Regions from separate parts of the Dethiothermospora halolimnae genome, predicted to be linked through region 2. Evidence: riboswitches for the same ligand, from Rfam matches in the RefSeq annotation. Region 2 holds a riboswitch; the other holds the start of a gene.
The links. A riboswitch is a leader RNA that binds a small molecule or an ion and turns the genes downstream of it on or off. The one in region 2 is predicted to bind thiamine pyrophosphate.
Positions count from the first base shown of each region.

Region 1 (17,188 bases), on a different contig from region 2:
GGCCACTACAGAAGCCCTACCACTATAAATCATATAACTTTTAAATCCATGGGCATTTACCCAGGCTTTACTTCCCCCTCCATCATATTTCCAAGTATAATTCTTTTTAAAACCCCCACCTTCATATAACATTTGGGATGCAAAGTTAGCACAATCGCCACCTAGAGGGTTGTAGTCCTTATACTTTTTGTTATATTTATAACCGTACTCTTCATCACTGGCAGCACCACAGTATTTATCAATATATTCTAATGCCTTTTTCCTCCTATTATTTATATTTGATAAATCCCTTGATTTATGATTAACTATATATTCTTTTATTTTTTCAGCTTTGATATCATTCAAATTTAATGAATCTGCAAATGGGTCTGTGTACCACTCTCTAGTTATAACCCATTTATCCTCTTGTTTTTCTAAATCTATAGAATGGTATGTTCCAATCCGAAACATATTCTCAGTATCTTTTTCATTTATATAAAAATATTTATACTCAGTTGATGCTAGAAAGTTAATTCTATATCCACTTTTTCTTTTAGTTATATTCCTTATTACAACATCAGAGTCAATATCTGAAAAACTTATATTTTGTTTATCGGACCATATTTTAATATATTTTAATTTTTTCATCTCATGTTCGTATGCCCAAATTCCATATTTTTTTTCCCTATCATATAGATACTTTAATGAATCCACATCCCCCTTAAGTAAAGCTTTGTTTCTTATATCAAATATTTCATCAACAGTACTCTGAACGTCATCATCCAATGAAACTACATGTATTACTTCATCATAATTTAGTAAAATTAAACTTAAAAATATTAAAACAATTGATAATACAAATATTCTAATTACGTTCTTCTTTTTTATTAATATAATCATTTCTCTACCCCCAAACAATTCTCATAAAATTATATGTATTATATTAATAAAATAGACGAAAAAAAGAGACCATTTTTGGTCTCTTAGTTTACCTTTTCAAGTATCTTTAGACAAAGTAAGCAAAATGATCTCTACTATTTTGATAGCTCAACTGCCAATTTAGAACCTACCGCCGCATTATTATATACTAATTGGATATTAGATTCTAAACTTTTACCTTTAGTTACAGTCTTGATTTTGTCTAATAAGAATGGAGTGGCCTCTTTACCACCTATCCCCTTTTCGTCAGCTTCTTTAACTGCTTTTTCTATTGCATTGTTTATAGTATCATAATCCATCTGATATTCTTCTGGAATAGGATTACCTATTACTAAACCACCATTAAGCCCTAAATCCCATTTAGCATTAATAATGTTAGCTAGTTCCTTTTCATTTTCTACTTTAAAATCAACATTAAAACCACTTTTTCTAGTAAAAAATGCTGGAAACTCATCGGTTCCAAATCCCACTACAGGAACACCATTGGTTTCTAAATATTCCAATGTAAGCCCTATATCAAGTATTGACTTGGCTCCTGCACAAACCACAGCTACATTAGTTTTAGCAAGTTCCTGTAAGTCTGCTGATATATCAAAGGTTTCAGTAGCTCCCCTATGTACACCACCTATACCCCCTGTTGCAAATACCTTTATACCAGCTAAAGCTGAAATAATCATAGTTGATGCAACAGTAGTGGCACCATTTAAGCCATTAGCAACCACATAGGGTAAATCCCTTCTACTAGTTTTTAAAATATCAGTTCCTTTACCTAAATATTCAAGTTCCTCCTCACTAATACCAACCTTCAATTTACCATCCAATATAGCTATAGTGGCAGGAACTGCGCCATTTTCTCTAACTATTTCTTCTACTTTCTTTGCTGTTTTAACATTCTGTGGATAGGGCATACCATGGGATATTATTGTTGATTCCAAAGCAACAACTGGTTTCCCTCCATCTATAGCCTCTTTTATATGGGGTTTAATATCTAAATATTTTTCTAACATATTCTCAACTCCTTAATTTTTTTATTAATATTTTCAACACTTATATTGGGATTTATTGTATCTTCATGGGACAAAGCTAGTATCGATGATGTCATAGAAAATACAGAACTATAATGGATATTATAATTATTTATATAACTATATATTAACCCCGCCATAAATGCATCCCCTGCTCCTGTGGCATTAACTACATTTATTTTTGGCGACCTAATAATTCCCTTTGTATTTTCATCACCATAAAACACACCATCTTCTCCCAAACTAATAAATACTTTTTTCACACCTTTTTGTAAAAAATAGTCTAAGGCTTTATTTAAATCCTCTTCCTTATTAATTTTGATACCTGACAATGCTTCAGCTTCTATCTTATTAGGTTTAATTGTATGAAACTTCCCAATTAGATCTTTTACTTTTTTGCATTTTGTAGTAGATACGGCATCAAGAAAAAACACTTTATCATTAAAATTTGATAAAATATATTCAATAACTTCATAATCTATATTGGTATCTATAACAACTATCTTAGATTTATTTATAATACTGTTCTTTTGCTTAATATAATCCACATTCATCTGAGAGAAATTATCCATATCAGATATGGCAACCTTCATATCTCTATTTTCATCTAAAATTGATAAATAAGTAGATGTATTTCCATTGATCACGAGACAGTTATCCATATCAATACCTGCCATTCTACACTCCTTAAGGATTCTCTTTCCATATAAATCATTCCCTAAGACAGATATTAACTTTGTCTTTATTCCTAATTTAGTTGTATTTTCCGCTATATTTCTCCCAACACCACCTAATGAAGTCTTTACACTTCCAGGATTGGAATCATTTAATATTAATTTATTACCTGTAAATCCCTGTATATCAATATTAGTTCCACCTATAACGGTTATATATCTTTCTTCATTTAAGATATACCCTTTTCCTTTTATATGGCCTTTTTTTATAAGATTACCTATATGGACAGCTACAGATGATCGTGTTATACCAAGTTCTTTGGCCAATTGTTGTTGAGATATAAGTGGATTGCTTCGTAAAATATTTAATATTTCTTTTTCTCTACTCGTCATAAAATCACCAACTTTTGTTTAATTAATAAACTTATGTTTATATTATACCCCAATGGTTTAAATTTTGCAAGAAAAAAATCGGGATAAACTATAAAATAGTTTATCCCGATTTTCTTTGAGTAATTCTATCTACTGACTAATTCTTTTAATTTCTCTTCTATATATTCTTTTATTTCAATTTCCCCTATATATGTATTATCATCGGTAAAACTTGGCCTTACCCTAAAGAAATTTATTACAAGTTTATTATCCTTTATTACATACTCTTGTTTATGAAGGGGCGCAAATATTACTTCTAACTCTTCATACTTATCACTATCAATTTTGTCAACTAAATCTTCTAAATTCAATTTTTTTATAGGCTGTACCATTGAATTAGTGTACTCTAAATCCTCCATCATCCAAAGATTGTTATTCCAGAATTTACTTTCTTTTTTATTTTTGCTTGATAGAAGTTCTCTATTGGTTACAGCACTTAACACCTTTCTTACTGATTCAGCATCAAATTCATCATCATATGTAATAGTCAAACCTTCCATGTTTGCTATATCAGTAAGATATTTTTCTGAAACTTTTTGTCTTTCACTTGTTGATTGCCAAAAAAACAGCATAGCTTCTACTACTTCTAAGTTTGTTTTAATGCTCTGTACCATCTAAAACAGCTCCTTTCAATTTATAATCCCAAAGTAATTCTATCATATTTATACCAATATATTAATTATTAATTCGTAACAAAATAAAATTTCAATATCTAAATTTCTGTCTAGTATAAATAAAATTAGATCTATGGATGTGTATAGATAGTATATCTACCTCTGGATGGTTTTCTGAAGTAAAAGGTATGTTATTTCCTAAAGCTAAGTTACCGCCAGCATATAAACCTGAATAATTCACAAAAGCTTCATCTAATAGTTTTTCCTCCATTAAATAATAGAATATTGTGGGAGATTCCACAGCTAGATTATCTATCCCCATATCCTTTAAAGCCTTCATTCCTTTTTTTATATCAATTTTATAGTTGTCCCCTGAAACTATTATTATAACTTCATTCTTTCTTTTATCTATAGTACTCTGAATATTACCTTCCCCCGCTAAAACTTTAATATAAGACCTATTTATATTTTCTTTAATATATTTAAAACCTTCACCGGTTGTCATGATACAAATAGGTATTTCTTTTCTTTCGAATAATACATGGTCAAATGGTATCATTCTTCCCCGTCTAGAGATTATAATATTCCACGGTATAGGCTTTTTATTTAAAATATCCCCTCTAGCTTTAACTAAATCTAGGTCGTATACATGTCCTGATATGTTTTCTTCCACATTTAAAGTTCTTGTACCTAAAACTACACCATCTGAATATGTCCTTAATAAATTGACCATCCAAAGGTCCGCTAAGCCCCCATATGGATCTCCTTTATTCCCTTTTGATATAAGGGTACTTTTTAAACCATTATTAAATCCCAGTTTGCCATCCATGGTTAATACAATGCTACTGTACACATATGGTCTATGCCCTAAACTATTAGGAAAATAAATTGAGCCATATACTTCAGAAATCTTCTTAGGAATTTTAATATTAGATGCCCATTTATCTAATATTTTATTATTAGTATATATTCTATTTAATTTAATTTTTTCTTTTGGAAATTCTATATGTGGTAATTTCATAAACATCATCCCTTAAATATATTAAAAAACAGACTCAAAATGAATATACCCGTTGAGTCTGTTTTCTATTCATATTAACTTTTTATAATAAATTCATCAAATTTGTATTTTTCTAAAGGACTAAGCTTCACATTAATAAGATTATCTTTATGTACATATGCTAACTTTGTATATGATATTAATATCCAAGGCATATCAGCCATAATTTTTTTCTCAATATGTTTATATGCTTCAATTCGTTTTCTAGGATTTATAATTTTTTTTGCATCCTCTAGTAAACTTAACACTTCTTCATTTTTATATTTTCCAAAATTAGTGAAATTTTCAGGGTTAACAAGGGGTTGTAGGAAATTATCAGGATCTCCTGTATCTGCAATCCAACCTATGGAATAAATATCACATCTATTAATATTATCTACAGAAATATAATCTCCCTCTGCAACAATACATTCCACTTCAATGCCTATATCTTTCAAATCCTTTATCACATAATCTATATGTTTACCGTTATTCCCCTTATATGTTAGAACCTTTAATTTTTCCTTATTTTTATAATACCCTTCTTCTTTTAATATTTTTTTTGCCCTATTTTTATTATAGGATAAGTTAGGTAATCGATCATTGTCAATTATTTCAGGTGGAAATATTCCTTTAGCTTCTATACCCATTCCCCTATAGGCTTCATCTATTATTTTAATTCTATTTATCCCATAATTAATTGCTTTTCTTATATTTTTATTTCTTGAAAATATAGTATTTCTTTTAAAATTAAATCCCCAAAAATTAGTTGCCATCATAGTTTTAGTTTTTATTTTTCCCCTATAACTCTTTGATTTAACTTCTTCTAATTGTTTACCGTTTATTTTTCCAAAGTCATATTTCCCATTTAAATATCCCTCAGTTACATTATCATCTTTATATATTATGTTTATTCTATCAATATAAGGTTGTCCTCCAAAGTAATCTTTATAAGCTCTTAATATATATTTTTCATTATCCTCGTCTGTTATCATATACGGACCACAACCTATAAAGTCACCTTTTCTTAAAGCTTCTTTACTCAGTATTGAACAGCTACTTTGAGCTAAATTTAATAGGAATCCACTATAGGGGTTTGCTAATTTTATTGCTATTCTATATTTGTCTAATATTTTAATTCCTACTACATCTTTAGTTTTTCCATTATTATACTCTTTAGCTCCCTCTATCTCCATCAAAAACCAACTATTGGGAGAATCGAGTTTTTGATCTAAAATCCTTTCTAGAGAAAATTTCACATCATCAGCTGTTATCTCTATACCATTATGAAATTTAGCTCCCTTTCTTAAATTAAAAAACCAAGTTAAATTATCCTCTTTTAAGTACCAACTTTTAGCTACCCCAGGTAATATTTCTCCGAAATTCCCCATAAGTAATAGTCCACTGTTTATATTATTTAATATTGTACATGTATCCGTATCAAAAGCCATGGCTGGATCCTTTGTTTTCATTTTTTCAGCTATTACAGTTGTTATATTTTTGTCAGATTTAGTTGCATTGTAGCTTATTTCTTTGGTAGACTCTATATCTTTAGAAACTTCTTCTAAATTTTCCACTGTCATAGCCAACAAATTTATTGACGAATTAATTTGCTCTGTATTCATTGTCATTATTTCAATCATTGTCATTATTTTTTCCGCTACTTCATTTAGTTCATCTGTAGAGTATATAACTTCTTCTAAACTAGTTGTTTGCTCATTTATGGCACTATTGATTTCTTGGGTTAACTCTACTGTTTTTGTTATAGAATCTATTATCTGATTAAAAACTAAATTAGTATTATTTGCTATCTTTACTCCTTCTTCAACTTTAGCAGTACTTTTTTCCATGGCATTTAAAGTATTGTTAATGCTTTCATTTATTTTTTTTATTGTAGTAGATATCTTGCCTGCTGATCTATCACTTTCTATGGCAAGCTTCCTTACCTCATCTGCAACCACAGCAAATCCTCTACCATGTTCCCCGGCTCTAGCAGCTTCTATAGCTGCATTTAATGATAATAAATTAGTTTGAGCAGATATATCTTTAATGACACTAAGTATATTATTAATTTCAAATGCATGTCCACTTAAGGCGGTTACCTCTTCCTTGACATAATCCACCGATTCTTCAATTTCCGTAATGGCATCAATAGACTCGTCTACAGCCTTGTTACCCGCCTTAGCCATTTTAAGGGTATCCTCTACTATTTGTTCAGAATTAGCTGTACTGGCCACAACCTCCTCTGCTAGTGCTGAATGACTTTGAATTTTATCCATTACATTATCAATAAATTTGATCTGATTATTTACACTGTCTGAAACATAGTTAATATTATAAATTATATTCCCGGTTGCAAAATCCGACTCTTTAATTCTTTTTTTAAGCCTTTTTATGATTAGCCTTTGATTCTCTAATAATAATGCTGATTTGTTTATTTTTTCTTCTTGTAATGACACTTTATTATTTTGACCCGGCTGTTTTTGTTCTTTAATACTTTTTCCCCTTATCTTTTCTAATAACTTCAATTTTATTGCCCCCTAAATTAAATTACCCCACTATAATATTTAAAATATTAACACTTCACATTTAATTATATCATTTTTTGTAGTATTTAAAAACATTATTGTCTTAAAATGTAATTTGCCAGTTAAATTTTTACATTGACCTTTAATATATCACCTTGTTCTATAAAAAATAATAAAAAATAACTAAAGTTATTGAACCTGTAAAAATAAATATATCCCCAAGATTAAATATAGGGCATCTCTTAAAATTAAATCTAATAAAATCCACCACATATCCCAATCTAATTCTATCTATATAATTTCCCAAAGCCCCACCTAACATTAATATTAGAGGTAATACAAACATTTTATATTCTACATATTCATTAAAAACAAATATTAAAATGGAAATCATTATAATAGTAATCCCATTAATAATTTTTAAAAATAATCTTTTATTCTTTAATATCCCAAATGCCGCTCCATAATTTCTGGCTATTACTATTTTTATAAATCTTTTTTTAATAAATACCAAATCATTTTTCTTCATATAATGACAAATAGCTTTTTTTGTGAATTGATCTATTGATGTTATCATAAATATAAACAAGACATAATATATTATTTCCATCTAAACATTCTCCTCTCCATAATACTTTTTGACGAATTATAAAGGATTATTTAAAAATTAGTAGAATACTTATATTGTTCGATTATAATTTGGAGGTGATTATTTATGTTCAATACTCAAATATTGGGCTTTAGTTTATATAATATAGTTTATTATTTCTTAGTCTACTCATTTTTAGGCTGGTGTTTAGAAACAACTTATGTTACTTATATAGACGGCAAATTTACAAATAGAGGCTTTTTAAATGGTCCTTTCTGTCCAATATATGGTTTCGGTGCTACTTTAATTATAGTGTTATTAAATCCTATTGACAATGTTATTATTTTATTTATTGCAGCAATCATATTGACTACTATATTGGAGTATATAACAGGTTATGTTTTGGAAAAACTTTTTAATACGGTATGGTGGGACTATAGTGAAAGATTTCTTAATATAAAAGGGAGAGTCTGCTTATATTTTTCTTTAATCTGGGGTTTTTTATCTTTATTTCTTATTGTTATAATCCATCCTATTACTAAAAATTTTTTAAGACTAATACCTACATCATATGGAAGTATATTCATTTACATAATATCATTATATTTTTTAATAGATTTATCAATTACTATAACTTCTATAGTTGAACTAAATCTAAAACTAAAAAAACTAAATGTTTTATCTAATGAAATAAAAACAAAATTACATCATCTTAAAGATGTAACCGATGACAAAGAGGAGAGTATTGAAGCTAAAATTAAAGAACTTAGAAGAAGGTATAATAATGTAATTAGTAAAAGGATAAATCTTCATGCTAGATTGATAAAGGCCTTCCCAAATATAAGGTCTAATAAATTTAATCATATTTTAAAGGATGTAAAAAAGCATATAGAAAGGCTATATAAATAAAAAAACAACTATAAAGTATCGACAAAGTAAGCAAAAATGTCCGCCAGTCCTCGGATTTGGAAAATATAAAGAAACGGTCGAAAATAGAATTCCAAACTCGCTACGCTCAAACAATGGAATTTAAACGATTTTCTCCCTTATTCTATATTTTCACAAATCCTGCGTTATGCTACCATTTTTGCTTACTTTGTCTACATATATCTTATTAATACATTGATAAGTTGTAACTCTATTATTTAATTAATTGCTCTTTAAGTTTTAATGTTGCATTATAGGGATCATCTGAAGACATTATATATGACATTACGGCTATGCCGTCGGCTCCTGCATCTATTACTTCTTTAGCATTTAAATGGGATATACCCCCAAGTCCTATCACTGGAATATTAACTTTATTTTTTATTTCTTTTAAAAAGCTAAGTCCCTTTGGCTTAAGCCCTTTTTTACAATTGGTTTCATATATGTGGCTAGCCAACAAATAGTCAGCTTCTTTTTCACAAGCCATTATACTTTCTTCAACTTTATGAACAGAAACACCAACTAAGCCATTGTAATTAGTTTTTTTCTTAACAAAATCTTTATAGGTAAGATGTATCCCCTCTGCACTAACTTTTTTTGCAACTTCTATATTGCCATTTATAATAAGCTTTGTATCTGTATCTTTTATAATCTCTTTTATAGATAGTGCTATATTAAGAAGTTCTTTATCATTCAAATCCTTTTCCCTTAATATTATTACATCTACACCGACCATAACAGAATCTCTGATAACATCTAGATAATCTTTATTTGATATTTTTCTATTTGTTATCAAGTAAAGCATTAGTCATCTTCCCTTAAAATATTAATATTTTTCCCTTCCATTACTTTATTCATATTTCTCATTGAACACATTTTACCGCACATTGTACAACTATCTTCGTGTTCAGGAGTTGATTCGGCTCTATATCTTTTAGCCTTTTCAGGATCTATCGATAGTTCAAACATTTTATTCCAGTCAAGATTTTGTCGAGCTTTACTCATTTCATTATCCCATTTTCTAGCTCCATTTACTCCTTTAGCTATATCAGCGGCATGGGCAGCAATTTTAGATGCTATAATTCCCTCTTTCATATCATCAAGAGTTGGTAGTCTAAGGTGCTCAGCAGGTGTTACATAGCATAAAAAGTCTGCTCCATGACTTGCTGCAATGGCACCACCTATGGCACTGGTAATATGATCATAACCTGGAGCTATATCTGTAACAATAGGTCCTAATACATAAAATGGCGCTCCATGACATAATTTTTTCTCCATTACCATATTTGCTTCTATTTCATTTAAAGCCATATGTCCCGGACCTTCTATCATAACTTGAACATTTCTTTCCCAAGCTTTAAGGGTTAACTCCCCTAGTACCATTAATTCATGGATTTGACATGGATCTGACGAGTCATCTATACATCCTGGTCTACATGCATCCCCTAGACTCAATGTTATATCATATTTTTCACATATATCTAATAACTCATCATAATACTCAAAGAACGGATTTTCTTTATTGTTTAATTCCATCCAAGCATACATTAATGACCCGCCTCTAGATACTATATTTGTTATTCTATTATTTCTCTTAAAAACATCTGCCGTTTCCCTATTTATCCCAGCATGTATTGTTACAAAGTCAACCCCGTCCTTACCATGTTTCTCAACTACTTTTAAAAATTCTTCTGCCGTTATATCCTTTAATTCCTTATCATAAAACCCTACCGCATCATATATAGGAACTGTACCTATCATAGCAGTTGACATATCAACAAGTCTTTTTCTAAACTCTTCAGTTTTACCATATGAACTTAAATCCATTATGGCTTCTGCTTTCATATCTATTGCCTTTTGTACCTTATCAAGCTCCACATCTATATTACAACAGTCTTTAGATATACCTAAATTAACATTTATTTTAGTCCTTAAACCTTCACCTACACCTTCAGGACTTAAGGTTTTATGATTTTTATTCACTGGAATTACTATTTTCCCATCGGCAATTAAGTCTCTTATTTTTTTTGCATCGGTCATTTCTTTTTGAGCTACTATTTCCATTTCTTTAGTGATAATGCCTTTTTTAGCAGCATCCATTTGAGTTGTATAATTCATTTTATCTAACCCCTTTATATTTTATTTAAATTCTCATCCAATCTTTATATACAGGATGATAGCCTCTTTCATATATTGCTTCTCTTACTTCCTCAACAGTCCTTTTGTCTGATATTTCAAACTGACTTGTATCTTTATCAGATGATGTATGTCCTCCAACTGCAGTAGTAACCCCTGCAGACATTTTTGTGACCCCTAGTGGAATTAAGTTGTTTCTAAACTCTTCTTTTTCCCTTGTGGATATATTAATCCCTATATTATGTATAAATAATCTTGTCGCTAACATTATCTGAACTATATCCTTATCTGTAACTTTATACACATCATCAAAAACTCCCACATGGGGTCTTATCCTAGGAAGAGAGATACTTACATCTACATCTGAATATTTACCTTGTAAATATTTAGCATGTAACCCTGTCATGAAAGCTTCTTTTCTAAAGTCATTAAGCCCTAACAATGCCCCTATATTCACCCTTCGTATTTTACCTTTACATGCCCTCTCTGGTGCATCTAGTCTAAATCTATGTTTTTTCTTAGGCCCTGCTAAATGGACCTTATCATATACCTCTTCATCATATACCTCTTGATAAATTGTTAATCCATCAACCCCTGCCTCTATTACTTCTTTGTATTCACCCTCCGTTAAGGGATATATTTCAATAGTTACAGAGTGAAAATATTTTTTTAATATTTTAACAGCTTCTACTATATAAGAAACAGGAGTATGTTTCTTTGATTCTCCAGTTAAGAGTAATATATGCTTTAAGCCAGTTCTAGATATAGACTTTGCTTCTTCTTCTATTTCTTCCATGGTTAGTTTTTTTCTCTTAATCTCATTATCAATATTAAAGCCACAATAAGCACATTTATTCACACAGTAGTTGGCTATATACATAGGTGTATATAAAACTATAGCCTTTCCATGATGTTTTAATGCCAGTCCCCTAGCCCTATTAGCCATTTCTTCTATATATTTACTTGCTTTATTAGATAATAAAGTTAGGAAATCGTATTCATCAAGCTTATGCTTATTTAGTATTTTTTCAATATCATTATCTGTAATGTTTTCTGTTACTTTTTTGAAATCTATATCTTTGTATTTAGTATATACTTCATAAAACCCCATTACTTATCACCTTCGTTTAGAAAGCCTGTTAGTGGTGATGATGCCTTGGCTAATTTACTGCTCTCCCCTAACTTTGCCTGATATGCAATCCTTCCTGCTTTAACTGCATAGGAAAATGCCTTAGCCATATTTATCGGATCTTCTGAAGTAGCTATAGCTGTATTTACCAATACTGCATCGGCTCCCATTTCCATAGCCAAGGAAGCATCGGAGGGTCTTCCTATTCCAGCATCAACTATAATAGGAACTTCATTTATCTCATCAATAATTATTTGTACTAATTCCTTAGTCCTTATACCCCTATTAGTACCTATAGGAGATCCCAATGGCATAACCGCTGCTGCTCCAGCTTCAACCATTCTTTTAGCCGCCATCAAATCGGGACTCATATATGGAAGTACTATAAAACCTTCCTTTGCCAATACTTCCGTTGCTTTAATAGTCTCTTGATTGTCGGGTAATAAATACTTATTATCGGATATAACTTCAATTTTTACCCAATTTCCACATCCCATAGCCTTGGCAAGCCTAGCTATTCTAATAGCTTCCTCTGCATTCCTTGCTCCTGAAGTGTTTGGTAATAAAGTACATTCCTTAGGAATATATTCTAAAATATTTTCCTCTTTAGATTCTAGATCAACCCTTCTTAATGCCATAGTTACTACCTTAGTTCCACATGATTCTATTACCCTTGGTAAAATATCATGACTTGGAAACTTTCCAGTTCCTATTAATAATCTACTATCTAATTCATAACCTCCTATTGTTAATTTTTTCATATTATCATCTCCTATTAAACATCTTTTTCATCTAATATAAGTCTTAAAACCATATTAGCCTGATGATTGGCAGCAATTGAAACCCTAGGTGCCATTAATCCGCATCCTGGCTTTGCCTCTGATGTAAAGTCTCCAACCATATAAAATCTATCATTAACCTTTTTTGTTTTTATTGTATTATTGGAAAAATAGCCTGCAACTCCAGAAGCTCCCACGATATATTTATTTGGCAATTGGGATAAAACTGTATTAACAATCTCAGCCTTACATTTAGGATTATCAAAGGCTTCCACCACTATATCTACTTTCTGAAATACTGACTTTATATTACTTTGATCTAAATAAGCATTTTTAGTTTCCACTTCTATAAAGGGATTAATTTTATTTAGCTGATCCTTTAAGGCATCGGTTTTATACATCCCTATATGTTCAATATAATATTGTTGTCTATTAAGATTACTAGGCTCGACCACATCAAAATCTACCAATAATAATTTACCTACTCCTAATCTTGCAAGGGAAATAGCTATATTAGAACCTAATCCTCCTAGACCAGCCACTGCAACATATGCATTCTTAACCTTTTCATGAACTCCCGGAGTATGTCTTGAAACCATTAACCCCTCCAGCTCTTCATGGGATGGTTTTTCACCCCTTTTTATTAATGATATTTTATCCCCTTCTTTAACCTCTGTATCTTCTTTTATAATAAATCCATTTAATATTACAATATCAGCATCTGACTTATATTTGTCCCTAATACTAAAAGCCGTCATACCCCTATAAAATTCAATATTCTTTTCATTTACTATAATTTTCATCTTAACCCCCTCCCACAAAACTAACTATCTCTATTTCATCTTCGTGGATAATTATTCTCTCTGAATATTGCTCTTTTTTTACTATTTCATAATTTAATTCCACAACAACCTTATCTTCATCTAAATTTAACTTCCTAAGCATTTCAGATATTGTTATTCCAGCTTCCATATCTGATTTTTTTCCATTAATAATCATCTTTCTACCTCCCCACCAACAAAAGTGCTTACACTTTTGAATTTTAAATTGTAAATTATAAATTTTAAATTAAAAGCATATTAGCTTTTAGTATTTTTCTTACAACTTAATAGATAACCTTTCTCTTTAAATGAAATATACGTTTTTTAAACCGACATAAAAAAAGAGCTTACTTAAAGGTAAGCTCTATATACGCCAAGTATAGATTAAAGCTTCCCTTCGGTAGTATTAACTACATCAGGTTCAAAGGGTCAGGATATTATCCTTCTCAGCCACTTGGCCCCCCTAGCTACATATTCAATTGTTAACTTGACTCTATTATAACACTAAATAAATAATTGTAAAGTCATAATTTAATTATTTTTCCCAGTTTTAAAATAAATATACCTTTTTTTACTCCCTACCATGTAGTTTTTCTAATCTATCTTTTATTTCCTTTTCATATCCATTTTCAGTGGGATTATAATACTTAACTCCCTCAAACTCTTTAGGCAAATACTGTTGTTTAACAAAATTATCGGGATAACTATGGGAATATTTATAGCCCTTACCATGACCAAGTTTCTTTGAGTCTTTATAGGAAGCATCCCTAAGATGCATCGGCACAGGTCCAGTTTTTTTGTTTTCCACATCACTAAGGGCTTTATTTATTCCAGCATATGATGCATTACTCTTAGGGGCCCCTGCCACATATACTGCTGCTTGGGCTAAAGGTATTCTCCCTTCGGGCATACCTATAATATTTACTGCCTCAAAGGCAGAAATTGCTACTTGTAGTGCATTGGGATCGGCATTTCCCACATCTTCAGATGCACATATTATTATTCTTCTTGCAATATATTTAGGATCCTCTCCAGCATATATCATTTTACCAAGCCAATACAGTGTTGCGTCGGGATCAGAACCCCTCATACTTTTTATAAAAGCAGAAATAGTATCATAATGCTCATCACCATTTTTCTCATATTTTAAAGCCCTTTTTTGAACACAATCCTGTATTATATCAGTGGTAATTTTTATGACCCCTTCCCCATCTGGGTCTGTTGTCAAAACTGCAAGTTCCAATCCATTTAATGCTATTCTAGCATCTCCATTACTTACATTAACTAAATGAGACAATGCATCATCAGATATAATGGCATTAAACATCCCTAGTCCATCACTTTTATCTTCTAAAGCTCTTTTTATTATTTTTTCAATTTGAATATCATTTAAAGGCTCTAGTTTAAATACCATAGATCTTGATATTAGTGCCTTATTCACTTCGAAGTAAGGGTTTTCAGTGGTGGCTCCGATCAATATAATCGTACCATTTTCCACATGGGGTAATAATGCATCCTGTTGTGATTTATTAAATCTATGGATCTCATCTATAAATAAAATAGTCCTTTTATTATACATACCTAAGCTATCTTTTGCTTTTTTTATCACTTGTCTTATGTCCTTTACTCCAGAGGTTACTGCATTTAGCTGTTCGAAATCTTTTTTAGTTGTATTAGCTATGATCCTTGCCAATGTGGTTTTCCCAGTACCTGGAGGTCCAAAAAATATTACAGAACTTAGTTTATCCGCTTTTATAGCCCTATACAATAGTTTCCCTCTGCCAATTATATGCTCCTGTCCAACAAAATCATTAATAGTTTTAGGTCGCATTCTATCAGCAACGGGAGCAGATTTTTTCAAGTTATTTTCGGCACTTAATGTGAATAAATCCAACTTATCTCCTCCAATTTAACTTAATATTTCATTTATAACCTTTATAGAATAATCTATATCCTCTTTACTTATATGTCTGTGGGTTACAAATCTAATTATCTCATCTGTTACTTCCGATGTAAGTATTCCCCTATCCTTCATTTTTGCTACTAATTCATTTGATTTATAACCAGTATTTTTAACATTTATCATTAAAATATTTGTATTAATTGTTTCTTCATCTATTTCTATTCCGTCTATGTTGCCAAGTCCTTGGGATAAAAGTTTAATATTTTTATGATCTTCATAAAGTCTTTTAGTCATTCCTTCTATTGCTATTATACCAGCTGCAGCTAATATTCCAGCTTGTCTCATTCCTCCACCTAACATTTTTCTAAATCTTCTAGCCCTTTCTATAAATTCCTTATTCCCTGCCAATATAGATCCCACAGGAGCAGATAGTCCCTTTGATAAACAGCACATCAAGCTATCAGTATATTGAGTTATTTCTTTAACATCACAATCTAAGTATGTAGCGGCATTAAATACCCTAGCTCCATCTAAATGTACCGGTATATTATTGCCTTTAGCAAGATCATATATTTCTTTCATTTTCTCAGGGGGTACAACCACTCCACCTGCCATATTATGGGTGTTTTCCAGACAAATAAGTCCCGTCTGAGGATGATGTATATCCATATCTTTACATATAGCATCCTTTACATCATTTACGTTCATTATGCCATTATGACCTTTAATTGTTTTAGCCTGAAGTCCTGAAAGAAAAGATAATCCAGCTACTTCATATCTGTATATATGGGCCCAATCTTCCAGTATTATTTCTTCCCCCCTATTTGTATGACATAATAATGCCAGCTGATTACCCATAGTTCCAGTGGGTACAAATAGTGCTGCCTCTTTCCCTAACTTTTCAGCTGCTATTTTTTCTAATTTATTTATGGTTGGATCTTCACCATATACATCATCTCCCACCTCTGCTTCATACATAGCCTTTCGCATCTCTTCGGTGGGCTTTGTTAATGTATCACTTCTAAATTCTATTATTCTCATTGTAACAACTCCTTATATAGTATTCTATATTCAATTATATAACAAGTATTTAGAGTTAGTAAATAAATTCAGTATAGAAATTATAACTTTAACAGGCCAATTTAGCCATTAGAACTTTAGTATTATTCTTAAGTATGGTAAAATGTATTAGATTGATAGATTATTTATAAGGAGGATTTTTTATGGGGATTTTTGATAGACTAAAGAAAGTCGTTAAAGCCAATAAAAATGCTAATGTTAAACCTCAAGATGAAAGGAACATTTTCAATCTTAAAGTTGGAGATATTGTAAGTATTGAAGATGTTGATTATGAAGTTAAGGGGGTAATGAAACTTAATGATAGCGGTTGGAAATGGACAGAATATAAAATTAAAGATGCTAGGCAAACTTATTGGTTAAGTGTTGAAGAAGATGATGAAATAGAGATTAGCCTTAGTCATAAAGTCACTGCTATTACTACAGAACCCCCTAAGAAATATGAATATGAAGGTGTTACATATTATATGCAAGAGGGTAGCGAAGCTGTTGTAGAAGACGTTTCTGGAAAAATAAATGTTTCAAAGGGAGATAGGGTTGATTACTATGAGTATAGCGATAGTGATGATGAAAAACTATTGTCTATTGAAATATGGG
Region 1 covers NZ_JBAKFX010000012.1:27,042-44,229, forward strand. The annotation lists gene V6137_RS06975 (amidase domain-containing protein) at 1-879, opposite strand, end outside; gene V6137_RS06980 (pseudouridine-5'-phosphate glycosidase) at 1,014-1,925, opposite strand; gene V6137_RS06985 (PfkB family carbohydrate kinase) at 1,919-3,010, opposite strand; gene V6137_RS06990 (TDE2712 family protein) at 3,136-3,663, opposite strand; gene V6137_RS06995 (RibD family protein) at 3,755-4,684, opposite strand; gene V6137_RS07000 (ABC transporter substrate-binding protein) at 4,759-7,230, opposite strand; gene lspA (signal peptidase II) at 7,391-7,840, opposite strand; gene V6137_RS07010 (putative ABC transporter permease) at 7,946-8,728, shown strand; gene V6137_RS07015 (thiamine phosphate synthase) at 8,961-9,551, opposite strand; gene thiC (phosphomethylpyrimidine synthase ThiC) at 9,551-10,864, opposite strand; gene thiH (2-iminoacetate synthase ThiH) at 10,890-11,993, opposite strand; gene V6137_RS07030 (thiazole synthase) at 11,993-12,772, opposite strand; gene thiF (sulfur carrier protein ThiS adenylyltransferase ThiF) at 12,787-13,593, opposite strand; gene thiS (sulfur carrier protein ThiS) at 13,595-13,789, opposite strand; TPP riboswitch at 13,987-14,086, opposite strand; gene V6137_RS07045 (AAA family ATPase) at 14,183-15,505, opposite strand; gene ltaE (low-specificity L-threonine aldolase) at 15,521-16,555, opposite strand; gene V6137_RS07055 (DUF4178 domain-containing protein) at 16,738-17,188, shown strand, end outside.
Region 1: it holds a riboswitch for thiamine pyrophosphate, as region 2 does, so the genes downstream of both, thiS (sulfur carrier protein ThiS) here and thiD (bifunctional hydroxymethylpyrimidine kinase/phosphomethylpyrimidine kinase) in region 2, are expected to answer to the same signal.

Region 2 (9,975 bases):
CTATAGCAACTATAGGGATATTAACTGATTTTTTTATATTTCTTAATTCATCTATGGAAACATCCTCTGTATTATTTTTTGTTTTAGTAGGAAACATGGCTCCAACTCCTAAATAATCGGCACCTTGACTTTCAGCCTCCAGAGCTTCTTTAACACAATTAGTCGAAGCACCTATTATCTTATCCTGTCCTAATAACTTTCTTGCCATATCTATAGACATATCGTCGGGACCAACATGAACACCATCTGCATCTATGGCCAGAGCAACATCTATTCTGTCATTTATAATTAATGGAATATTATATTTATTAGTTATTTTTTTTACATTTGTAGCTATATTTATGAACCCATTTGTAGTGGTGTTTTTTTCCCTAAGTTGGACTAATGTTACACCACCTTTTATGGCATCTTCTATAGTTTTACATAAATCCCTATCACCCAGTAGCTTTCTATCAGTAACTAAATATAAACTATAGTTTACCTGTGATTTTTTCAATTGAGAACACCCCCTTTGCCGAAGCTGTGGCTTCGGAATTTTAAATTTGCCGTTACTGGGGGATTCGTAATCCCACAGTTTTTTATTTTTCCTAGTTTTATTGGTTTGGGGATTGCGAATCCCCAAACAACGAAATCCGTAGCGTGGAATTCATTCCACGGTTTCCTTATTTATTCTTTATTCTATATTATCTATTCTCTGTTTTAAAAAAGTGGTTCGTAGGCCCTACTCCTTTGCCTATATCTAAAGAGTACTTTATGGCATTGGTTATGTAGTCTTTGGCATTTTTAATGGCATCTTTTATACTATATCCCTTTGCTAAATAGGAAGTTATGGCAGAGGATAGTGTGCATCCTGTTCCATGGGTATTTTTAGTAGCTATTCTTTTAGAATTAAAATGATGTATATTTTCACCATCATATAACACGTCTATGGCATCTCCATCAAGGTGTCCCCCTTTAAGGAGTACATATCTTGGACCCATTTTAGATATTGACTTTGATACAGACTCCATGTCTCCTATAGTTTTAATATCTTCACCGGATATAACTTCGGCTTCTGGAATATTTGGAGTCACTATTGTTGCCAATGGTAGTAATTCATTTATTAGTGTGTCCTTTGCTTCCGATTTTAGTAAATCAAATCCACTTTTAGAAATCATAACGGGATCTAAGACGATATTTTTAGCAGAATATTTCTTTAATTTTTCTGCTATAACTTTAATAGTATCGGTTTTTGATACCATACCTATTTTAACTCCATCTACAATTATGTCATCAAAGATTGCATCTATTTGTTTACCTATTATCTCCATTGACATATCTTCAACTGCAAATACTCCTTGGGTATTTTGAGCTGTAACAGAGGTTATTACACTCATGCCATATACCCCCAGGGCAGAAAATGTTTTTATATCTGCTTGAATACCAGCTCCTCCACAGCTATCGGAGCCTGCAATAGTTAAAGCTTTTTTCATAATTAAAACCCCCTTATAACAAAATAAAAAAGCATAAATCCCTTAGTAGGATTTATGCTTTTATGCATAATGATAAACTATTTCCTACGCTGGCATTATCCAGATCAGGTTTAAGGGTCAAAGACTTTTTAGGGTCCTTTTCTCAGCTAGCCTATCTAGCTCCCCAGGGTATTAAGCTATTAAATATATATTAACATATAGGTAAGTAAATATAAAGTTATAGTTATAGATATTTATTTGATAACTTATTTATTAAATCTTTATATTTTTCTTTTAGCTGTATATGTTCTGTATCCTCTTCAAAGGATTTAAACTCTACATCTAATCTATTTAAAGTTTCTTTTGATAAATTATTTTCTGCGTATCTATATATAACATTGTCCTCTTTATGTATATGATTTTGTAATAGATTACCATAGCCTATAGCATTGGCTATTATATCTAGTTTAGCTTCATTATTTCCCTTTTCATATTCCTTTAGTGCCAACTCTAAATTAGATACAAAAGCTCTACCATAATCGTGCTCTATAAGCATGCCCTGTATTGGACCTTCTCCTATTTTTTCTGTCAGTTGTTCCTCCATATATTTAAAAAGCATATCTTCTTCTTTTCCATGGTGATATTTATCAGCATAGTTTCTTATAAAATCAATAACAGTATAGAAGTCTTCATAGTCAACTTCCTGAGATTCTAGTATATTTAGACACATTGTTCTTACAACTTTTAGCATAGTTTTGATATTATTATGCTCACTAACTAAAATATCTATTGTATTTACATTACTCATAAAATCACATCCTTAATTTTTTATATTACAAAATCTCTGCTCCCTGCACCTTGCACTTTGCACTGAACAAAGAAGTACCAAAGGCACCTTTGTTCATATAGGACTACTTTATTATTTTTATCCATTTTCAATATAAATAAACATAAAACTAAATTATAAAATGCTGAAAAATAAAGGATTTTGTATGTTTTAAAATAGACAGTGAAAAAATATAAAGGTCATGATAATTTCCTATCACTTATAAAAAAGCATTTTTAAGTTTAATAGACATAAAGTCATAATATGACCTTAAGTAAGAAATAAATGATTTGAATTATTATATATATTATCTTAAAATAGTATATGTCGTTATACAAGATATATGATTTTAAAAATCGGAAAACACAATATAGAGGGGTTGATAGTTTGATAACAAGAGTCCAAAAAAGAAATGGTGACATAGTTGATTTTGACATAAATAAAATTGAAGAAGCTATTTTTGCATCTGCTAAAGCCGTTGGTGGAGACAATAGAGAAGAGGCTAAGAGACTTTCAGTAATTGTTGCAAAAATTGTGGAGGAGGCCTATGGAGTAGGGATACCTACGGTTGAGAATATACAAGATATAGTGGAAAAGGTATTAATTGAAGAGGGCCATGCAAAAACAGCAAAGTCTTACATATTATATAGACAGAAGCATGAAGAGCTAAGGGATGTTAAAAATCTATTTATGGATGCTGAAAAGCTAATTGATGAATATGTTTCCCTAGATGCATGGGAAATAAACGAGAATGCTAATATGGGATTTAGTTTACAGGGACTGAATAACCATATAGTGGAATCAATAACTAAAAAATACTGGCTAAATAAGATATACAGAAAGGAATTAAGGGATGCCCATATAAATGGAGATTTACATATACATGATTTGGGACTTCTAGCTCCCTATTGTTGTGGATGGGATTTAGAAGCATTACTTAGAAAAGGCTTTAAAGGTGCCAGTGGTAAGATTGAGTCGTCACCTGCAAAACACTTACAATCCTTTTTGGGACAAATTGTAAACTGGCTATACACCCTTCAGGGAGAGGCAGCAGGAGCCCAGGCAGTTAGCTCTCTAGATACATATGCAGCTCCTTTTATTTATTATGATGACTTAGAGTATGATCAAGTAAAAAAAATAGTACAGATGTTTGTATTTAACTTAAATATACCAACTAGGGTAGGATTCCAGACACCTTTTACTAATATTACCCTTGATATAAAGCCCCATGCCATGCTTAAAAATACTAATGTTATTATAGGTGGAAAAATGATGGATAAGACCTATGGAGAATTTCAAAAAGAAATGGATATGTTTAATAAAGCATATTGTGAGGTTATGATGGAAGGGGACGGAGCGGGAAGAAGCTTTAGTTTTCCTATACCAACAATAAATATAACAAATGATTTTCCATGGGATTCTGAGGTTGTAGATTCTATCATGAAAATGACAAGAAAGTTTGGAACACCTTACTTTGCAAACTTTGTTAATAGTGATATGAATCCAGAGGATGTAAGAAGTATGTGTTGTAGACTTAGACTTGATAATAGGGAACTGAGAAGGAGAGGTGGCGGTTTATTTGGAGCCAATCCTCTAACGGGAAGTATAAATGTAGTAACTTTAAATATGGCTAGAATAGGATATTTATCAAAAACTAAGGAAGAATTTAAAAAGTCAGTAAGGAAATTGATGGAGAAAGCCAAGGAAATATGTGAAAATAAAAGGATATTATTAGAGCGATATATGGATGCAGGATTATACCCATATTCAAAATTCTATTTACAGGGTATAAAAGATGGAGAAGGGGAGTTCTTTAAAAACCACTTTAGTACAATAGGTCTTAATGGTATGAATGAAGCTTGTTTAAATTTATTAGGGGAAGATATAACTACAGAAGAAGGTAATGAATTTGCAATTGAAATTATGGAATTTATGAATCGAGTTATACAGATATTCCAAGAAGAAACAGGAAGTCTTTGGAATCTGGAAGCATCTCCAGCAGAGGGAGCTGCCTATAGATTTGCTAGAATGGATAAAAGAATGTATCCCAATATTATAACCCAAGGGGAAGGGGAACCTTATTATACAAATTCTACACAGTTACCTGTGGGACATACAAAGGATATATTTGAAGCTGTGGAACTTCAAGAAAAGCTACAGTCTTTATATACTGGAGGAACTGTATTCCATGGATTTTTAGGAGAGGAAATAGATAATGAGGAGACCGGGAAAGCTCTTATAAAGAAGGTATTTGAAAATAGCAAAATGCCTTATTTGACCATAAGTCCAACATATAGTATATGTCCAGATCATGGCTATTTAAAGGGAGAACACTTCACATGTCCTGATTGTGGAAAAGAATCGGAGGTTTGGACTAGGGTTGTGGGATTCCATAGACCGGTGCAATCGTGGAATAAAGGTAAAAAAGAAGAGTATAAAGATAGGGTAGAGTTTGATGCTGATTATAGTTTAGAAGGAAAAAAAGATAAGGCTGTGTAAATAGGTATCCCATAAGGGATACCTTTACAAATGTAGGGGCTAGTCATGCCTAGTCCCTTTGAAATCATAAAAGGTCAAATGGGGGGATAAAATGTTTAGAGGTCATCAGAAATCATCGTTTATAGATTATCCTAAGAAGATATCCACTGTATTTTTCACAGGAGGTTGTAACTTTAGGTGTCCCTATTGCCATAATAGTAGTCTTGTGAACAATAGGGGAGATAAATTATCGATGGAGTATGCTATAGAGTATCTGGTTAAGAGAAAGAAAATGATAGATGCAGTATGTATATCTGGAGGAGAGGCTACTTTACATGAGGGTATATATGATTTTATAATAGAGACTAAGAAATTAGGTTACTTAGTTAAAATAGACACCAATGGTACAAACCCAAATTTTATTAAAAAACTAATAGATGAAAATTTACTAGATTATATAGCTATGGATATAAAGGCACCTTTTAAAAAATATAATGAGGTTACAGGAACTACTGTAGATATAGGGAATATTAATAAAACTATAAATATTATAATAGAGTCTAATATTGATTATGAATTTAGAACTACGGTCTGTAAAGAACTACTAGATATTCATGATATAATAGATATATCTAAAGAAATTAAAGAAGCTAAAAGATATATTATTCAAAATTTTAAAGATGGAGATACTATATTAGATGGAAAAAATAAATTTACATCTTTTACGAAGGATGAATTAGAAGATTTAAAACAAAAGATTAGCAATTTATTTTTAGATTTTAAGATTAGAAATTAAGTATAATTGGTTATAAATGATAAAGTCCAGATGATGTAGAGGGGAAATACTGCTAGGTATAATAATAGATAGACACTGAAAATACGACTTGTGTAAATATACTTTGTAAACAAGCTGAATTTAAGTATTACTATGTGTTATACTATAAAAGAAAAATTAATATTTATATTTGAGGTGTTTTAGTATCATGGATAAAAAGATAAACTTAAGGGACAAGAAAAAGAATTATTTAATATTAGCTAGGAATTTTTACAATGATGATAATAAAGAAAAAGCTTTAAAGTCGTATATAAAAGCATTAGAATTCACTGAAAACATAAAGAATAAAGTTAGTATTTTATATGATATAGCTCTAATCTATGATGAAATAGGTAATAAGAATAAAGCGCTAGAAACTTATGAAAAGATAATTGAAAAGGCACCAGAGGAAGCAGGAGCCTATTATGGTATGGCTATAATATATGATGATAAAAAGGAAAGGGATACTGCCCTTAAATATTATTTTAAAGCAATTGATATAGACAAAGAATATGATAGAGCCTATTTTTATATAGCCAATATATATGATGAAAAAAAAGATAAGAAAAAGGCGATAGAATATTACAAGAAAACAATAGAATTAGCTCCATACGATTTTATGGCATATAATAATTTGGGAGCTATATATGAAGAATTAGATATGTATGAAGAAGCTCTAGAGATGATAAATAAAAGTATAGATACAAATCCATATTACTATAAGGCATTATTTAATAAGGGAGTAATAAAAAAACAATTAGGAGACTTAGAAGAGTCAGTAAAATACTATGATAAATCCATTGAATTAAATAACAATTATCCCTATTCTTATTTAAATAAATCGGTTATATTTATTGAAAGTAAGCAGTATAAGAGGGCAATTGAATCATTAACAGAAGGTATAAAATATAATCCATCGGCGGAATTTTTATATTATAATAGGGCATGTTGCTATTCAAAATTAAATAAAATATCAGAGACTATTGAAGACCTGAAAATATCAATAAAATTATATCCTAGATTTAAAAAAATTATTGCCAATGATAAAGATTTTGACAATCTTAAGGATAATAAAGAATTTGTAGAACTTATTAAGTAATATTAATGATCTTCTACAACAAAAATTATTTCATTTATAAAGGAAATAATAATAGTACCTAGGGATAATAACAAAAATATATTGTTATTACTATACTTAAAAGCTCCTATAAATATTACAACAATAAGGCTAAATAATATTGTATACATATAATTTTTCATTATTAAAACCTCCCTGGGTTATGAAAATTTAAATCTATTCAAAGGTTATATTAACAATTAAATAATAATATCAATTAGTAAATTTTATATTAAAATAGAGATAAAAGTAGGTTAAAATTTAAAGTAATAGGGACTAGGCATGTCTAGTCCCTATTACTTTATTATTAAATAATATTATGAAAAGTAATAACGAAAAAAATAAAGGAAAATATAAAACTGTGTCGAATGGTTTCAGTAGTCCATAATTATATGGGACTATAATACTATTTACAATTAAACGGGATGAAAGGAGGTTGATTTTTGAGATTCAAATATAGAAATTTAATATCAATACTTATAGTTATAATACTATTAGTAGGTCTATTCTTGAACACCTCTTTAGCAAATAAAAGGAAAGATGGATTTCACCGAACTATTAAGATCGCTGGGGATAAACATTATCCGCCATATGAGTATTTAACTAAAGAAAATATATATAAAGGATTTAATATTGATATAATTAGAGCCATTGCCATTGAAGAGGGACTAGATATTGAAATTATACCTATGGTATGGGAGGAAGCTATTAAAGCTTTAAAAGAAGGAAAAGTAGATGCTATTCAAGGAATGGCTAAAAGTAAAGAAAGAAAAAATATATATAGCTTTACAGATGAATTATTAGTAAGTGATCAAAGGATATTTGTAAGAAAAGATAATGCATTTATATCAGATATAAATAGTCTATCGGATATAAAGTTAGCAGTTCAAAAAGATGATATAAATTATGAACTTTTACAGACTTTAAAAAATGCTAATATTGTAACGGAAACAAATCAGAAATTAGGAATAGAAGCCCTTATAAACAATGAAGTAGATACTTTTATAGGTAATAGATTAACGGGATTATATCATTTACAGAAAAAAAGACAGCTAGATAAAGTAAAAATAGTGGGAGACCCTATAAATACAACCGAATATGCCATAGCTACGTTAAAAGATAATAATGAGATATTAGACATATTAAATAGGGGATTAAAAAATATAAAAGCTAATGGGACCTATGATAAGATTTATAAAAAATGGTTTGGAGAGACATTCACTGATAATTCCCAATGGAAGACTATAGCTATAGTATCTAGTATAATATTACTAATGGCATTTTTATTAATAGGTGCAAATATGTATTGGAACAAAAAACTATCCTCAGAAGTAGAAAAAAGAACAGAGCAAATAATTGCCCAAAAAGAAGATATAGATAGAAGTAATAGATTAAGGGGAAAAATATTGGAGGGAATTGGTAGTGGTATTATTGCCCTAGATCAAGATAGGCAGGTATTAGTTTTTAATAGAGCAGCTGAAAATTTGTTAGATAATGAAATCGAGTTAGGAGAATTTTGGGAAAATCTATCCATAAGTAAAATAGTAGAAAAAAAAGAGTTTGATAAGATATATGATAATAATACATGGCAAAGTAATATTGAATGGAAAATAAATAACGGTGATATCCAATATATAGACTGTAGAGTACTTCCCATATCTGGACCTAATGGGGTGGAGGGAGTTATAGTATTACTACATAATTATACTAGGGAAAAGAAGCTTCAAAATATAATTAACTATAATGATAAAATGCAGGCCATTGGAAAATTGGCGGCAGGGATAGCCCATGAGATTAAAAACCCATTGGCATCAATCAAAGGATTTATTAGTCTAATGCTGGCGAAAATAGATAAAGATAACCTATCTCAAGGGTCAGTTGATATAGTTAATAAAGAGATGGATAGATTAGAAGGTTTGATAATGACACTATTAGATTATTCAAAGCCTAAAACTGAAAATATAGAAGAGATTGATTTAGTTAATTTAATAGAAGAGATACTTATATTATTTTCAGTTGAAATAAAGAAGAAAGATATAAAAATTATTAAGAAAATAGAAAAAATATATATATTGGGAGATGTTAATCAAATTAAACAGATAATAATAAACCTTTTATTAAATAGTATAGATGCAGTAGAAGAACAAGGTATTATTGAAATAAATATTTTTGCTAAAGATAATGATTGCATAATAGATATTATAGATAATGGATATGGAATACCAAGTAATGTCATAGATAAAGTATTTGACCCATTTTATACCAGTAAAAAAGAGGGTACTGGTATTGGTTTAGCTATTTCTCGTAGACTAGTCAAGGAAAATAATGGAGAAATGTTTGTGGATAGTATTGAAAATGAAGGTACTACCATGACCATTATGTTTCCAATATCAAAACAATAAAGTATTAAGAGACGTTTATAGGAGCTGAATATATTCAGCTCCTATAAAATTTTATAATAAAAAAATTTGAATAACAAATAATATATCTATAACAAATATAAAGGAGATATAAAATATGTCTGATTATAGTATCATAGCTTTAAGAGCTTTTTTTTCCTATTTTATATTGTTTCTAATGGCTAGATTAATGGGGAAAAGAGAAGTATCACAAATGACATTTTTTGACTATATAGTAGGGATAACTATAGGGAGTTTAACAGCTTCTATGGCTGTAGATAAAAGCAAATCTTTTCTTTTACCATTAATTGCCCTTAGTATATTTTCCATACTCCAAATATTAACCTCATATATTACACTAAAAAATCGTAACTTTAGAAAAATATTTGATGGGAAATCAACAATGTTAATAGAAAATGGAAAGCTTTTGGAAAGAAATTTATTAAAAGAAAGAATAAATATAGATGAATTAAGCACTATGCTAAGGGAAAAAAATATATTTAAACTTTCAGATGTGGAGTTTGCATTTTTAGAACCCGATGGTAAAATAAGTGCCATGAAAAAATCTAATAAACAACCGATCACCCCTTCGGATATAGGTGTCTTAACTGAGTATAGTGGCATAGGGAATATAGTCATTGAAGAGGGAGTAATAAGACATGATAAGTTAAGGGAATACAATCTCACTGTATCTTGGCTTATGAGTCAACTTTCTAACCAAGGGATAGATGATATTAAAAAAATAATGTTTGCACAAGTAGATGGTTCGGGAAAACTATACGTTGATTTGTATGATGATAAAATTAAAGACTAACTTATAAGTAAGCATTTTTTTTTTTATTAAAGGAATTTAAACATATATGTAGAAATAAATAATACTAAAGAATTAT
Region 2 covers NZ_JBAKFX010000083.1:279-10,253, forward strand. The annotation lists gene thiE (thiamine phosphate synthase) at 1-496, opposite strand, end outside; gene thiD (bifunctional hydroxymethylpyrimidine kinase/phosphomethylpyrimidine kinase) at 684-1,472, opposite strand; TPP riboswitch at 1,537-1,647, opposite strand; gene V6137_RS19345 (hemerythrin domain-containing protein) at 1,696-2,259, opposite strand; gene V6137_RS19350 (ribonucleoside triphosphate reductase) at 2,665-4,776, shown strand; gene V6137_RS19355 (anaerobic ribonucleoside-triphosphate reductase activating protein) at 4,868-5,551, shown strand; gene V6137_RS19360 (tetratricopeptide repeat protein) at 5,739-6,668, shown strand; gene V6137_RS19365 (hypothetical protein) at 6,671-6,829, opposite strand; gene V6137_RS19370 (transporter substrate-binding domain-containing protein) at 7,130-9,088, shown strand; gene V6137_RS19375 (YetF domain-containing protein) at 9,204-9,899, shown strand.